3 regions of the Pseudomonas sp. GW821-FHT10C09 genome follow, and region 3 is predicted to be linked to each of the others. Evidence: predicted binding sites of a transcription regulator. Region 3 holds the regulator's gene; each other region holds the start of a gene.

Region 1 (4,249 bases), on a different contig from region 3:
AAGAAGGTTGCTACTTATTATCTCGCTGAAACAGCCATAGGAGACGCGAATGAAAAGGAATGGAATGTGCCCGATTCATCCTGGTGAAATTCTTAGCGAAGAGTTTTTAAAGCCGCTGGATATTGCAAACGAGGCTTTGGCTCGATTGCTGAACGAGCCAGAGGCGGAAATAGGCGATGTTGTGAGTCAGCAGGTCGGTGTCAGTGCAGGTCTTGCGAAGAAGCTCTCCATCCATTTGCACACCACGCCCGAGTTCTGGCTGAACTTGCAATTGACTTACGAGCTGCGCAAAGCCGAAATCGGACGTGGTAGCGATTTGAGTAATTAAAGCGACTGCAGCACCTGTGAAGCACGCTTCCACCACGGCGCAATGACCGCACGCTGTGGCCGTTCACCTTCTCCCAGCATGTGCGGAACATCCTGCAACCGAATCCACGGCTGGTTATTCCAGTGCAGCAAACTCAATGACATCTCGGGCCAGTTCAACAGGCTCAAAATCGGGCGTTCGTTTGTGGTCGGTTGCTGTGCGTCCCTGAGGGCGGGGACCACGTCGTGGGTCAGCCATTCGCGCAGGGCCCGGTATTCGGGGCAGTAGTGGTAGACCAGCAGGGCGTAGATGCCGGATTCGCTGATCAGCAGGGTGTCTTCGATGACGCCATGGATGAGGATTTGCGCGGACTGGTGTTGATCGGGGTCGATTTTTCGGACGGCGCGTTCGTCGAGGAAAAGGCGGAGCAGTCGGCCGAGGTCGCGGGCGCTGAACCAGGGTTGGTTTTCCAGGAGGAGGGCGTGGAGGCTGAGTTTGTGGCGGGTGAAGACGTGGGGAATTAGATAAACGTCATTGCTATTCATTGATACAACTCCTTTTGCTAAAGGGGCTGCCGTCAATCGTCGCCAAACGATTGGGTGGCAGCTGTACGCGGGTTGGCGAACCGGAGCAAAAGGAACCCGGCAGACCCGAAGATCTCCCACGCACAACCGCCATGACTCGATGTGGCGGAAGTAAACCCGCCATCGGATGGTCGTAATGCGCCTTAAGCTTCCGGGTCGCCAAACCCAGTGCTGAACATTCAGCATTGGGTGAGCTTAGGAACTGGAGCTTTGCGGCGCTATCGGACGGCGGATGAGATCGTTGTAGGACTCTGCCTTGAATCAGCGCTGAATCCGGAATAGCTGGAAGGTCGTTCCGACCTTATCGCGAGCAGGCTCGCTCCCACAGTAGATTGGGGGCCCACAGTGGATTGGGTTTCACCGTGGGATCGATCGTGTTACTCGCTTGGCGGAGTCAGCTTCGCTTCCAGTTCCGCAACTTTGGCCTCAAGGCTTTCCAGCCGTGCACGGGTGCGAGCCAGCACAACCATCTGACTATCAAATTCTTCCCGGCTGACCAGGTCGAGCTTGCTGAAGCCGCTCTGCAACAACGCCTTGAACTGGCTTTCGATTTCGCTTTTCGGCAGCGGGGTTTCGCCGCTGAAGAGGCGGGAGGCGGTGCCCGTCAGGGCGTCGAGGAAGTCTTTGGGCGCGAGCATGGGAAAGGTCCTGGAAACAATGGCGGGCAGTGTATCACGCAGTGTCTATAGTCAATTCCGGCGGGTAGCCCGCGCACGCTTTTCGCGCATGCGGACGGACGGCAGCGCACTGTTGTTGTGCGTTAGTTCGCGGGTAATGGAGAACGCCGGCTCGTGGTATTGGCCAAGGGATTGAATTCAGAGGTTTTTGGCGAGATGGCAAGCTTTCTGCTTAGTGACTATCAACCCATGCACTGATGCAGTCGCTGTGACGAATGCAGTGCGCCAGGCGAAACGGGGGAAGTGTTTCGTACGGGGTGGTTAGCTGGGGTCGGACGGGCATTCAAGGCCGACGATGCGTTACAAAGCCAGGCACTGCGCTTAGACTTGAGTCGGGTTTGTTTTCCTGGGGCAAGTCCACCAATTCGGGAGAGAGTTTTCATGAAGCTAGTCACTGCCATCATCAAGCCGTTCAAACTGGACGACGTGCGCGAGTCGCTGTCCGAGATCGGCGTGCAGGGCATTACCGTTACTGAAGTCAAAGGCTTCGGTCGGCAGAAGGGTCACACCGAGCTGTATCGCGGCGCGGAATACGTGGTCGATTTTCTGCCCAAGGTGAAGATCGATGTCGCCATTGACGACAAGGATCTGGACCGGGTTATCGAGGCGATAACCAAGGCAGCCAACACCGGCAAGATCGGTGACGGCAAGATCTTCGTGGTCAATCTGGAACAGGCGATTCGCATCCGTACCGGCGAAACCGATACCGACGCGATTTAAAAGCCGCCACAAACCCAACGCCCCAGGAGAAAACAATATGACTCTGCGTAAATTCGCAGGGCTAGGAGCCCTGTTGTCCCTCGTAATGCCCGGCCTGGCCTTGGCGGCAGACGAAGTGGCGGCCCCAGTCCTCAATTCCGGCGACACCGCCTGGATGATGACCTCGACAGCCCTCGTGCTGTTCATGACCATTCCCGGCCTCGCGCTGTTCTACGGCGGCATGGTTCGGTCCAAAAACATTCTTTCCGTGATGATGCAGTGCTTCGCCATTACCGGTCTGATCAGCGTCCTGTGGGTCATTTATGGCTACAGCATCGCGTTCGACACCACCGGCATGGAACAGGGCGTCATCAATTTCAACTCGTTCTTCGGAAGCCTGAACAAGGCCTTCCTCGCCGGCATCACGCCGGCCAGCCTGACGGGTCCTGCGGCGCTGTTCCCTGAGGCGGTGTTCGTCACCTTCCAGATGACCTTCGCCATCATTACTCCTGCGTTGATCGTCGGTGCTTTCGCCGAGCGGATGAAGTTCTCCGCCATGCTGATCTTCATGGGCGTGTGGTTCACCCTGGTTTACGCACCGATTGCGCACATGGTCTGGTCCGGTAATGGCGGCCTGTTGTGGGACTGGGGCGTGCTCGACTTCGCCGGCGGCACCGTGGTGCACATCAACGCCGGTGTGGCCGGTCTGATTGCCTGCCTGGTGCTGGGCAAGCGCAAAGGCTTCCCGACCACCCCAATGGCCCCGCACAACCTCGGTTACACCCTGATGGGTGCCGCGATGTTGTGGGTCGGCTGGTTCGGCTTCAACGCCGGTTCCGCAGCTGCGGCCAACGGCACCGCCGGCATGGCGATGCTGGTGACCCAGATCGCAACCGCCGCCGCTGCGCTGGGCTGGATGTTCGCCGAGTGGATGACTCACGGCAAACCAAGTGCACTGGGTATTGCTTCGGGTGTGGTCGCCGGCCTGGTCGCCATTACGCCAGCCGCTGGCACCGTGGGCCCGATGGGCGCTCTGGTGATCGGCCTGGCAGCGGGCGTGGTGTGCTTCTTCTGCGCCACCACCTTGAAACGCAAACTTGGTTATGACGATTCCCTGGACGCCTTCGGTGTACACGGTATCGGCGGTATCCTCGGCGCGATCCTGACCGGTGTGTTCGCTGCGCCGTCCCTGGGTGGCTTCGGCACCGTCACCGACATCGCCGCACAAGTCTGGATCCAGTGCAAAGGCGTGGGCTTCACGGTGATCTACACCGCGATCGTCACCTTCATCATTCTCAAGGTCCTGGACGCTGTCATGGGCCTGCGTATCACGGAAGAAGAAGAGGCTGTCGGCATCGACCTGGCACTCCATAACGAACGCGGCTACAACTTGTAAGACGCGCATAAAAAACTTGCCCGGCTTGCCGGGCATTTTTTTGTCTGGCGTTTGTCAGTGATAGAACTGCTGAAAGGTTTTTTCGTACACGTTCAGGGGCGTTTACGACGGGCGTTTTTCTGCGGCCAATGGCTTACATGATTGAAGGAATATTAGGGCCTTTGTTTTTTCCCAGAGCGCGCTAGAATGCGCCCCGAACGTGCGGAGAACTGTATGTGGCAACAGACTCTGATTACCCTGCGGGCGCGGCCCCGGGGCTTTCATCTGGTAACGGACGAGTTACTCGCCGGCTTGCCTGAACTCAAGGCGTGTCGGGTCGGTCTGTTGCATTTGTGGCTACAGCATACCTCGGCGTCGTTGACCATCAACGAGAACGCCGATCCGGCGGTACGTCGCGACTTCGAACGATTTTTCAATCGTCTGATCCCACAAGGAACAGACGGCTATGAGCATAACGACGAAGGCCTGGACGACCTCCCGGCGCACTTCAAGGCCAGCGTGCTTGGCTGTCAGCTCAGTTTGCCGATCTCGGCAGGCCGACTGGCGCTGGGGACCTGGCAAGGTGTTTATCTGGGCGAGCACCGTG
Region 2 (4,249 bases), on a different contig from region 3:
AATTCAGCGAACCAGGGGTTGGTCAGCAGCGGGCAGTGGCCAAAGATCTCGTGGAAAATGTCCGGCTCTTGCAGGTAGTCCAGCTCTTCGCGGGTACGAATAAACGTTGCCACTGGAAACTGCTTGTTCGCCAGCAACTCGAAAAACGTCTGGAAGGGGATCAGCGCTGGAACTCGGGCCACTCGCCAACCGGTGGTTTCACCGAGGACTTTGTTGATTTCACCGAGTTGCGGGATGCGGTCGTGGGGCAGACCGAGTTTTTCGATACCGTCCAGGTATTCCTGGCACGCACGGCCCTCGATCACTTTCAGTTGACGAGTGATCAGCGTGTTCCACACCGCATGTTCTTCAGCGGGGTAGTCGATAAAACCTTGCGCATCGGGCTCGCGAGCCACGTACTGCGTCTGCTTCATGCTGCTCTCCTGCGAGGGGATTTCGTTCTTGTTATGTGCTGCTATGGACCTAGAAATACCCCAAGGCGTGCGGCGTTGCAGCAGGTGTGCGGCGCGCTTTGTAGGAAAAATCGGCGTTTTACGTAAAGTTTTCGTTACGGATTGCGGAGAAAGTCGTGTCTGCGGCGATTTCCGGGTTTGAAAAGGTCGATGGGTGTCACATAATCTTGACGACTATCTTCACGTTCGACTGAAAAATTCTGCAGGGCACGTTCAATTGAGCGCTGCGATTCCCTGTGGGAGCGAGCCTGCTCGCGAAAGCAGTGGATCAGTCAATGTTGATGTCGACTGACTCACCGCGTTCGCGAGCAGGCTCGCTCCCACAGGGAATGTGTGCAGGCATTGACCTCATTTATCGTTTTTCGGGCCATTTATATGCGTATCAAAGTCCACTGCCAGAACCGCATCGGCATCCTGCGTGACATTCTCAACTTGCTGGTGGAGTACGGGATCAACGTTGCCCGGGGTGAGGTCGGCGGTGAGCATGGCAATGCGATCTACCTGCATTGTCCGAACCTGATCAACATTCAGTTCCAGGCCCTGCGTCCGAAGTTCGAATCGATTGCCGGGGTGTTTGGCGTCAAGCGGGTAGGGCTGATGCCCAGCGAACGTCGGCACATGGAGCTCAATGCCTTGCTCGGCGCCCTGGAGTTTCCGGTGCTGTCGATCGACATGGGCGGCTCCATCGTCGCGGCTAACCGTGCGGCGGCGCAGTTACTCGGGGTGCGGGTGGATGAGGTGCCGGGGATTCCGCTGTCGCGTTACGCCGAGGATTTTGATTTGCCGGAACTGGTGCGCGCCAACAAGTCGCGAATCAACGGGCTGCGGGTCAAGGTCAAGGGGGATGTGTTCCTGGCTGATATCGCGCCGCTGCAATCGGAACATGACGACAGCGAGGCGATGGCCGGAGCGGTGCTGACGCTGCACCGTGCGGACCGGGTAGGGGAGCGCATCTACAACGTGCGCAAGCAGGAACTGCGCGGGTTCGACAGCATCTTCCAAAGCTCGAAAGTCATGGCCGCGGTGGTGCGCGAAGCCCGGCGCATGGCACCGCTGGATGCGCCGCTATTGATAGAAGGCGAAACCGGCACCGGTAAAGAATTGCTGGCGCGCGCCTGCCACCTCGCCAGCCCGCGCGGGCAGTCGCCGTTGATGGCGCTCAATTGCGCCGGTTTGCCGGAATCGATGGCCGAGACCGAATTGTTCGGCTACGGCCCTGGCGCCTTCGAAGGCGCACGCGCCGAAGGCAAGCTTGGGCTGCTGGAACTGACGGCGGGCGGTACGCTGTTTCTCGATGGCGTGGGCGAAATGAGCCCACGCTTGCAGGTTAAATTGCTGCGCTTTTTGCAGGACGGATGCTTCCGTCGTGTCGGCAGTGATGAAGAGGTTTATCTGGATGTGCGGGTGATCTGCGCCACTCAGGTGGATTTGTCCGAGCTGTGCGCCCGGGGCGAGTTTCGCCAGGATTTGTATCACCGCTTGAACGTGCTGTCGTTGCACATTCCGCCACTGCGTGAGTGCCTCGACGGCTTGACGCCGCTGGTGGAGCACTTCCTCGACCAGGCCAGTCGGCAGATCGGTTGCCCGCTGCCGAAATTGGCCCCGGCCGCGATGGAGCGGCTCAGTCATTACCACTGGCCGGGCAATGTCCGGCAATTGGAGAACGTGCTGTTCCAGGCGGTTTCGCTATGTGAAGGCGGGACGGTCAAGGCCGAACATATTCGTCTGCCGGATTACGGTGTGCGTCAGCCGCTTGGCGATTTCTCGCTGGAGGGCGGGCTGGATGCGATTGTCGGGCGCTTTGAGAAAGCGGTGCTGGAGCGGTTGTACTCCGAGCATCCGAGCAGTCGGCAACTGGGCAAGCGGTTGGGCGTTTCGCATACGACCATTGCCAACAAGTTGCGTGAGTACGATGTCGGCAAAGAGCCCAATGCCTGACGCACGGCGGGTCTTTTGTGGCGAGGGAGCAAGCTCCCTCGCCACAGGTTGCCAAGCGCCAGTCATGAAGGCCGACAGTTGCCACCCACCGGCATGACACCGCCGGTTTTTCGACTTTGACACAATCCCCCATTCCCCTCTGAAACCCCTCAAGTCCTTTGTTTGCCGGGCCCGGCGCCGCCAAAAAAAAGTTGGTCTGTAAATTGCTTATCGCTCATCAGTACAGCGGTGGGCGGCAAACGTCCGGCATGCAGAGGAAAGAGTGTGGACAAGTACCTTTATGTGGCAATGACCGGCGCCAGCCAGAATGCACTGGCGCAGAAGGCTCATGCCAACAACCTGGCAAACATCTCCACCAACGGTTTTCAGAAGGACCTGGAACAGGCCCGTTCGATGCCGGTGTTTGGTGACAGCTTTCCGGCGCGTGCGTTTGCGATGACCGAACGCCCGGCCACCGACTTCTCCCCTGGTTCGCTGGTTGAAACCGGTCGTGATCTCGATGTCGCGGTGCAAGGCAACGGCTGGATCGCCGTGCAGACCCCCGATGGCGCTGAAAGCTATGTGCGCACCGGCAGCCTGAACATCGACGCCCTGGGCGTGCTGCGTGCCGGCAACGGCATGCCGGTGATGGGCAATGGCGGTCCGATCGCCGTGCCGCCCGAGCAGCAGATCGAAGTCGGCGAAGACGGCACCATCAGCATCCGTGCGATGGGCGAAGGCCCGCGTGTGATGGCTGAAGTCGACCGCATCAAACTGGTCAACCCTGACCTGAAGAACATGACCAAGGGCCTGGATGGTTCGATCCACACCAAGGACGGGAAGCCGGCGCAAGCCGACTCCGGCGTCAAACTGGTGTCCGGGTTCCTTGAGTCGAGCAACGTCAATGCCGTGGAAGAAATGACCTCGGTATTGGCTTTGTCGAAGCAGTTCGAGCTGCACATCAAGATGATGAACACCGCCAAAGACGATGACCAGGCCATGGCTCGGGTCTTGCAGATCAGCTAATTATCAGAACGTCGCGCCGTAAAACAGGCGCACGAGGAGAATCGAATGCTTCCGGCTCTATGGGTTGCCAAAACAGGTCTGTCCGCCCAGGACACCAACCTGACCACTATTTCCAACAACCTGGCCAACGTGTCGACCACGGGTTTCAAACGTGACCGCGCCGAGTTCCAGGACTTGCTCTATCAGATCAAACGCCAGCCTGGCGCCCAGTCGACCCAGGACAGCGAACTGCCGTCCGGTCTGCAAGTGGGTACGGGTGTGCGCATCGTCGGCACTCAGAAAAACTTCACCGCCGGCAGCCTGCAAACCACCGAGCAGCCACTTGACCTGGCGGTCGACGGTCGCGGTTTCTTCCAGATCCTGCAGCCGGACGGCACCACGTCGTACACCCGTGACGGTACGTTCCACCTCGACTCCAACGGTCAGATCGTGAATGCCAGCGGCTTCGCCCTGGAGCCGGCCATTGTGATTCCGAACGACGCACAGACCTTCACGGTCGGTCGCGACGGCACCGTGTCCATCACCGTTCCGGGTAACCCGGCCAACCAGGTGATCGGCAATCTGCAAACCGCCGACTTCATCAACCCGGCCGGTCTGCAGGCCGTGGGGAACAACCTGTTCCTGGAAACCGCTGCTTCCGGTGCGCCGCAAGTTGGTACCCCGGGCCTGAACGGTTTCGGCACCACGCTGCAGAACACCCTGGAAACGTCCAACGTCAGCACCGTTGAAGAGATGGTCAACATGATCACCACTCAACGCGCTTACGAGATGAACTCCAAGGTGATCTCCACCGCCGACCAGATGCTCTCGTTCGTAACGCAGAATCTGTAATCAAGTCTATGAGGCGACCATGA
Region 3 (4,249 bases):
AAGCGCATGGTTACGGACCGTTTTGCTCGTCCAGGACAACCTGATACAAGGCTTCGTTGCTCGGGGCGCTGCGCAGACGATCACGGACTTCTTTGCGATCGAGCATGCTGGCGATCTGGCGGAGCAGTTCAAGGTGCACATCGGTAGCGGCTTGCGGGACCAGCAATACGAACAGCAGGTCAACCGGAGCGCCGTCGATGGCGTCGAAATCGATAGGGGCGTCGAGGTGCATCAAGGCGCTGATGGGCGACTCGCAACCCTTCAGGCGGCAGTGGGGGATGGCGATGCCGTTGCCAAAACCGGTCGAGCCGAGTTTTTCACGGGCAATCAAAGCCTCGAAGACATCTTGCATCTCCAGATCCGGCACTTCCCGGGCGATCAGGTTGGCAATTTGTTCGAGGGCTTTCTTTTTACTGCCGCCCGGCACGTTCACGAGGGAACGGCCGGGGGTCAGGATGTTTTCAAGTCGGATCATGGGTTGGGAGTGTTAACGACCGGTTGCACCCTGGAGGAGGCTCTGGGTCTTTTCCTTATGCTTTTTGAGTTGTTTATCCAGCTTGTCGGTCAGTGCGTCGATCGCCGCGTACATATCGGTATGTTCCGCGTTGGCGACCACTTCATTGCCGGGAATATGCAGGGTGGCTTCGATTTTCTGCTTCAGCTTCTCGACCGTCATCGTGACCTGCACGTTGGTGATCTTGTCGAAATGCCGCTCTAATCGTTCGAGTTTTTCGCCGATGTAGGTGCGCAGGGGTTCGGTCACTTCCAGTTGGTGTCCACTGATGTTGACTTGCATACAGCTTCTCCTTCGTTGCCAGTGCATAAAGCGGTAGATCAGATGATCTACCACTGGAACGCTGTGGCGTGGCTCTACATCAACCGCTTGCGTTCGCTCGAAGGCGCGATCCCCAAGGATTCGCGGTACTTGGCGACGGTGCGGCGAGCCACCTGAATGCCTTGTGCCTCCAGTAAACCAGCGATCTTGCTGTCACTCAACGGCTTTTTCTGATTTTCCGCGGCAACCAGTTTTTTGATGATCGCGCGGATCGCCGTGGACGAGCATTCGCCGCCTTCGGAGGTGCTGACGTGACTGGAGAAAAAGTACTTCAGCTCATAAATACCTCGAGGGGTATGCATGAATTTTTGCGTGGTCACCCGTGAAATCGTCGATTCGTGCATGCCTACCGCTTCGGCGATGTCATGCAGGACCAACGGCTTCATGGCTTCGTCGCCGTATTCCAGGAAGCCGCGCTGATGCTCGACGATCTGGGTGGCAACTTTCATCAGGGTTTCATTGCGACTTTGCAGGCTCTTGATGAACCAGCGGGCCTCTTGCAACTGATTGCGCATGAAGGTGTTATCAGCGCTGGTGTCGGCGCGACGAACAAACCCGGCGTATTGGGCGTTGACCCGCAGCCTTGGCACCGATTCCTGGTTCAGTTCCACCAGCCAGCGTTCGTTATCCTTGCGCACGATTACGTCGGGGACGACATACTCGGCTTCGCTGGATTCGATCTGCGAGCCGGGGCGCGGGTTGAGGCTCTGGACCAGTTCGATAACCTGGCGCAGTTCATCTTCCTTGAGCTTCATGCGGCGCATCAACTGGCTGTAGTCACGACTGCCGAGCAAATCGATGTAGTCGCTGACCAGGCGCTTGGCTTCGGTCAGCCAAGGTGTCTTGACGGGCAATTGGCGCAATTGCAGCAGCAGGCATTCGCCCAGGTTACGCGCGCCGATGCCGGCCGGTTCGAATTGCTGGATGCGGTGCAGGACGGCTTCGATTTCGTCCAGTTCGATGTCCAGTTCCGGATCGAACGCTTCGAGGATCTCCTCGAGGGTTTCATCCAGGTAGCCCTGATTGTTGATGCAGTCGATCAGGGTCACGGCGATCAGGCGATCGGTGTCGGACATCGGTGCCAGGTTCAGTTGCCAGAGCAGGTGGCTTTGCAGGCTCTCGCCGGCCGATGTGCGAGTGGTGAAGTCCCATTCGTCGTCATCGTTGCTCGGCAGGCTGCTGGCGCTGGTCTGGTAGACGTCTTCCCAGGCTGTGTCGACGGGCAGTTCGTTAGGAATGCGCTCGTTCCAGTCACCTTCCTCGAGGTTGTCCACCGTCGGGGCGGTTTCCTGGTAGGAGGGTTCCGAAACATCGGCATTGGGTTGCTGTTCGGCTTTGTCGGCCAAGGGGTCGGCGTTGTCGAAGTCGTCGCCTTCTTCCTGGCGTTCGAGCATCGGATTGGACTCCAGGGCCTCCTGGATTTCCTGTTGCAGGTCCAGGGTCGACAATTGGAGCAGGCGGATGGCCTGTTGCAGCTGCGGTGTCATCGTCAGCTGCTGGCCCATTCTCAAGACTAGCGATGGTTTCATGGCAGGGGCTTAACACCTTATTCGCCGGCGCACATGCGCCATCCACTACAGGGCGCCGGAGCGCCAAACATAAGCAAATTATATGCCTGAAACTGAAGTGTTTGCCTAGAGCGCTGTAACAATAAAAACCTGTTGATTTTTATCGCCGTAAGCGCTCAGTCGACTAGCCAGACACCTCAACGCTTACAGGCGGAACTCATGGCCCAGATAAACTTCTTTAACCAGGTCGTTGGCCAGGATAGTGGCGGAGTCGCCTTCGGCGATCAGCTGGCCATCGTTGACGATGTAGGCGGTTTCGCAGATATCCAGGGTTTCTCGGACGTTGTGGTCAGTGATCAGCACGCCAATGCCCTTGGCCTTGAGGTGGTAGATGATCTGCTTGATGTCGCCAACCGAGATCGGGTCCACGCCGGCGAAAGGTTCGTCGAGCAGGATGAATTTCGGATTGGTGGCCAGTGCACGAGCGATCTCCACGCGGCGGCGTTCGCCACCGGACAGGCTCATGCCGAGGTTGTCGCGGATGTGGCTGATGTGGAATTCCTGCAGCAGGCTTTCCAGCTCTTTGCGACGCCCGGCCTTGTCGAGTTCCTTGCGGGTCTCGAGGATCGCCATGATGTTGTCGGCCACCGAGAGTTTGCGGAAGATCGATGCTTCTTGCGGCAGATAGCCGATACCAGCCTTTGCACGACCGTGCATGGGCTGGTGGCTGACGTCCAGATCGTCGATCAGTACGCGGCCCTGATCAGCCTGCACCAGGCCGACGATCATGTAGAAGCAGGTGGTCTTGCCGGCGCCGTTGGGACCCAGCAGGCCGACGATTTGACCGCTGTCGATCGACAGGCTGACGTCACGCACGACCTGGCGGCTCTTGTAGCTCTTGGCCAGATGCTGAGCTTTCAGAGTTGCCATTACTGGGCCTTCTGCTCGTCGGTTTTCTTCTTCGGCTGGATCACCATGTCGATGCGTGGACGCGCCTCGGTGACCTTGTTACCTGTCGCACGGCCAGCGCTCGCAAGCTTCTTGACCGTGTCGTAGACGATTTTCTCGCCCTGGGTGGTGTTGTTATCCTTGTCGACAACTTTTGCCTTGTCGATCAGCACGACGCGGTTTTGCGCGGCGTGGTACTGGATGGTCACGCCCCAGCCCTGCACAGGCTTGGTGTCGCCAGCGGTCTGCAGTTGCTCGAAGTAGGCGAGGTTGCCCACCGAAGTCACCACGTCGATGTCGCCTGCCGGCGTACGCGTGATGGTCACGGTGTTGCCCTTAACGATCATCGAACCCTGGGTAATGATCACGTCACCTTTGTAGGTGGCAACGCCATTCTTGTCGTCCAGTTGGGCATCGTCGGCCTGAATGCGGATTGGCTGCTCTTGATCGTTCGGCAGAGCCCAGGCGCTCACGCTTCCCAGTGCTGCGCCCAGACTGAGCAAAATAGGGAGGGTTTTAACGAGCCTCATACTGTCCTCTTACGTTAGATAGCAGGTGTATCCTGCTTTCTTTCAAGTACGCTTTCATTCCGTTGCCTGTCGATACACCGCCAGCGCCGTCGATTCTAACGGGTTGGTCGGTCTGCGCATATTGCTGCTGCGGGAACACAGTCATACGGGTGGTGGTAATCAGGGTCTTGCGGTTTTTTTCGTCGAAACGGGTGATACGTACCGAATCGATCAGCTCGACCTGAGTACCGTCCGGATTGACTTCCCCGTGTTCGCTCTGGACGTGCCAGGGAAACTGGGTGCCGCGAAACATGTTCAAGTCGGGATTGGTCAGCAGCGTGACCTCGGACGCTTTCAGGTGTTCGACCTTGTCGGACGTCATTTCGTACTGCAATTTGCCATCCGGCAGGTACTGCACGCTGTGGGCGTTGAGTGCGTAATAGTCGATC

What was found. The regulator sigma-54, encoded in region 3, starts transcription at its own class of promoters, with help from an activator protein. The targets are predictions, from matches to a motif close to ANTGGCATNNANNTTGCTNT.
Region 1: the regulator sigma-54 is predicted to act here: its motif matches at 1,724-1,743, upstream of glnK (P-II family nitrogen regulator).
Region 2: the regulator sigma-54 is predicted to act here: its motif matches at 2,581-2,600, upstream of AC07N8_RS09280 (flagellar basal body rod protein FlgF).

Annotation. Positions count from the first base shown of each region.
Region 1 is NZ_JBWKNG010000014.1:122,551-126,799, reverse strand. It holds gene AC07N8_RS16450 (HigA family addiction module antitoxin) at 50-328, shown strand; gene AC07N8_RS16445 (BRO-N domain-containing protein) at 325-852, opposite strand; gene AC07N8_RS16440 (accessory factor UbiK family protein) at 1,269-1,529, opposite strand; gene glnK (P-II family nitrogen regulator) at 1,950-2,288, shown strand; gene AC07N8_RS16430 (ammonium transporter) at 2,326-3,663, shown strand; gene AC07N8_RS16425 (secondary thiamine-phosphate synthase enzyme YjbQ) at 3,877-4,249, shown strand, end outside.
Region 2 is NZ_JBWKNG010000007.1:177,598-181,846, reverse strand. It holds gene phhA (phenylalanine 4-monooxygenase) at 1-413, opposite strand, end outside; gene AC07N8_RS09285 (sigma-54-dependent transcriptional regulator) at 828-2,390, shown strand; gene AC07N8_RS09280 (flagellar basal body rod protein FlgF) at 2,655-3,395, shown strand; gene flgG (flagellar basal-body rod protein FlgG) at 3,441-4,226, shown strand.
Region 3 is NZ_JBWKNG010000010.1:55,930-60,178, reverse strand. It holds gene rapZ (RNase adapter RapZ) at 1-8, opposite strand, end outside; gene ptsN (PTS IIA-like nitrogen regulatory protein PtsN) at 11-475, opposite strand; gene hpf (ribosome hibernation-promoting factor, HPF/YfiA family) at 488-796, opposite strand; gene AC07N8_RS12170 (RNA polymerase factor sigma-54) at 871-2,364, opposite strand; gene lptB (LPS export ABC transporter ATP-binding protein) at 2,548-3,273, opposite strand; gene lptA (lipopolysaccharide transport periplasmic protein LptA) at 3,273-3,821, opposite strand; gene lptC (LPS export ABC transporter periplasmic protein LptC) at 3,808-4,249, opposite strand, start outside.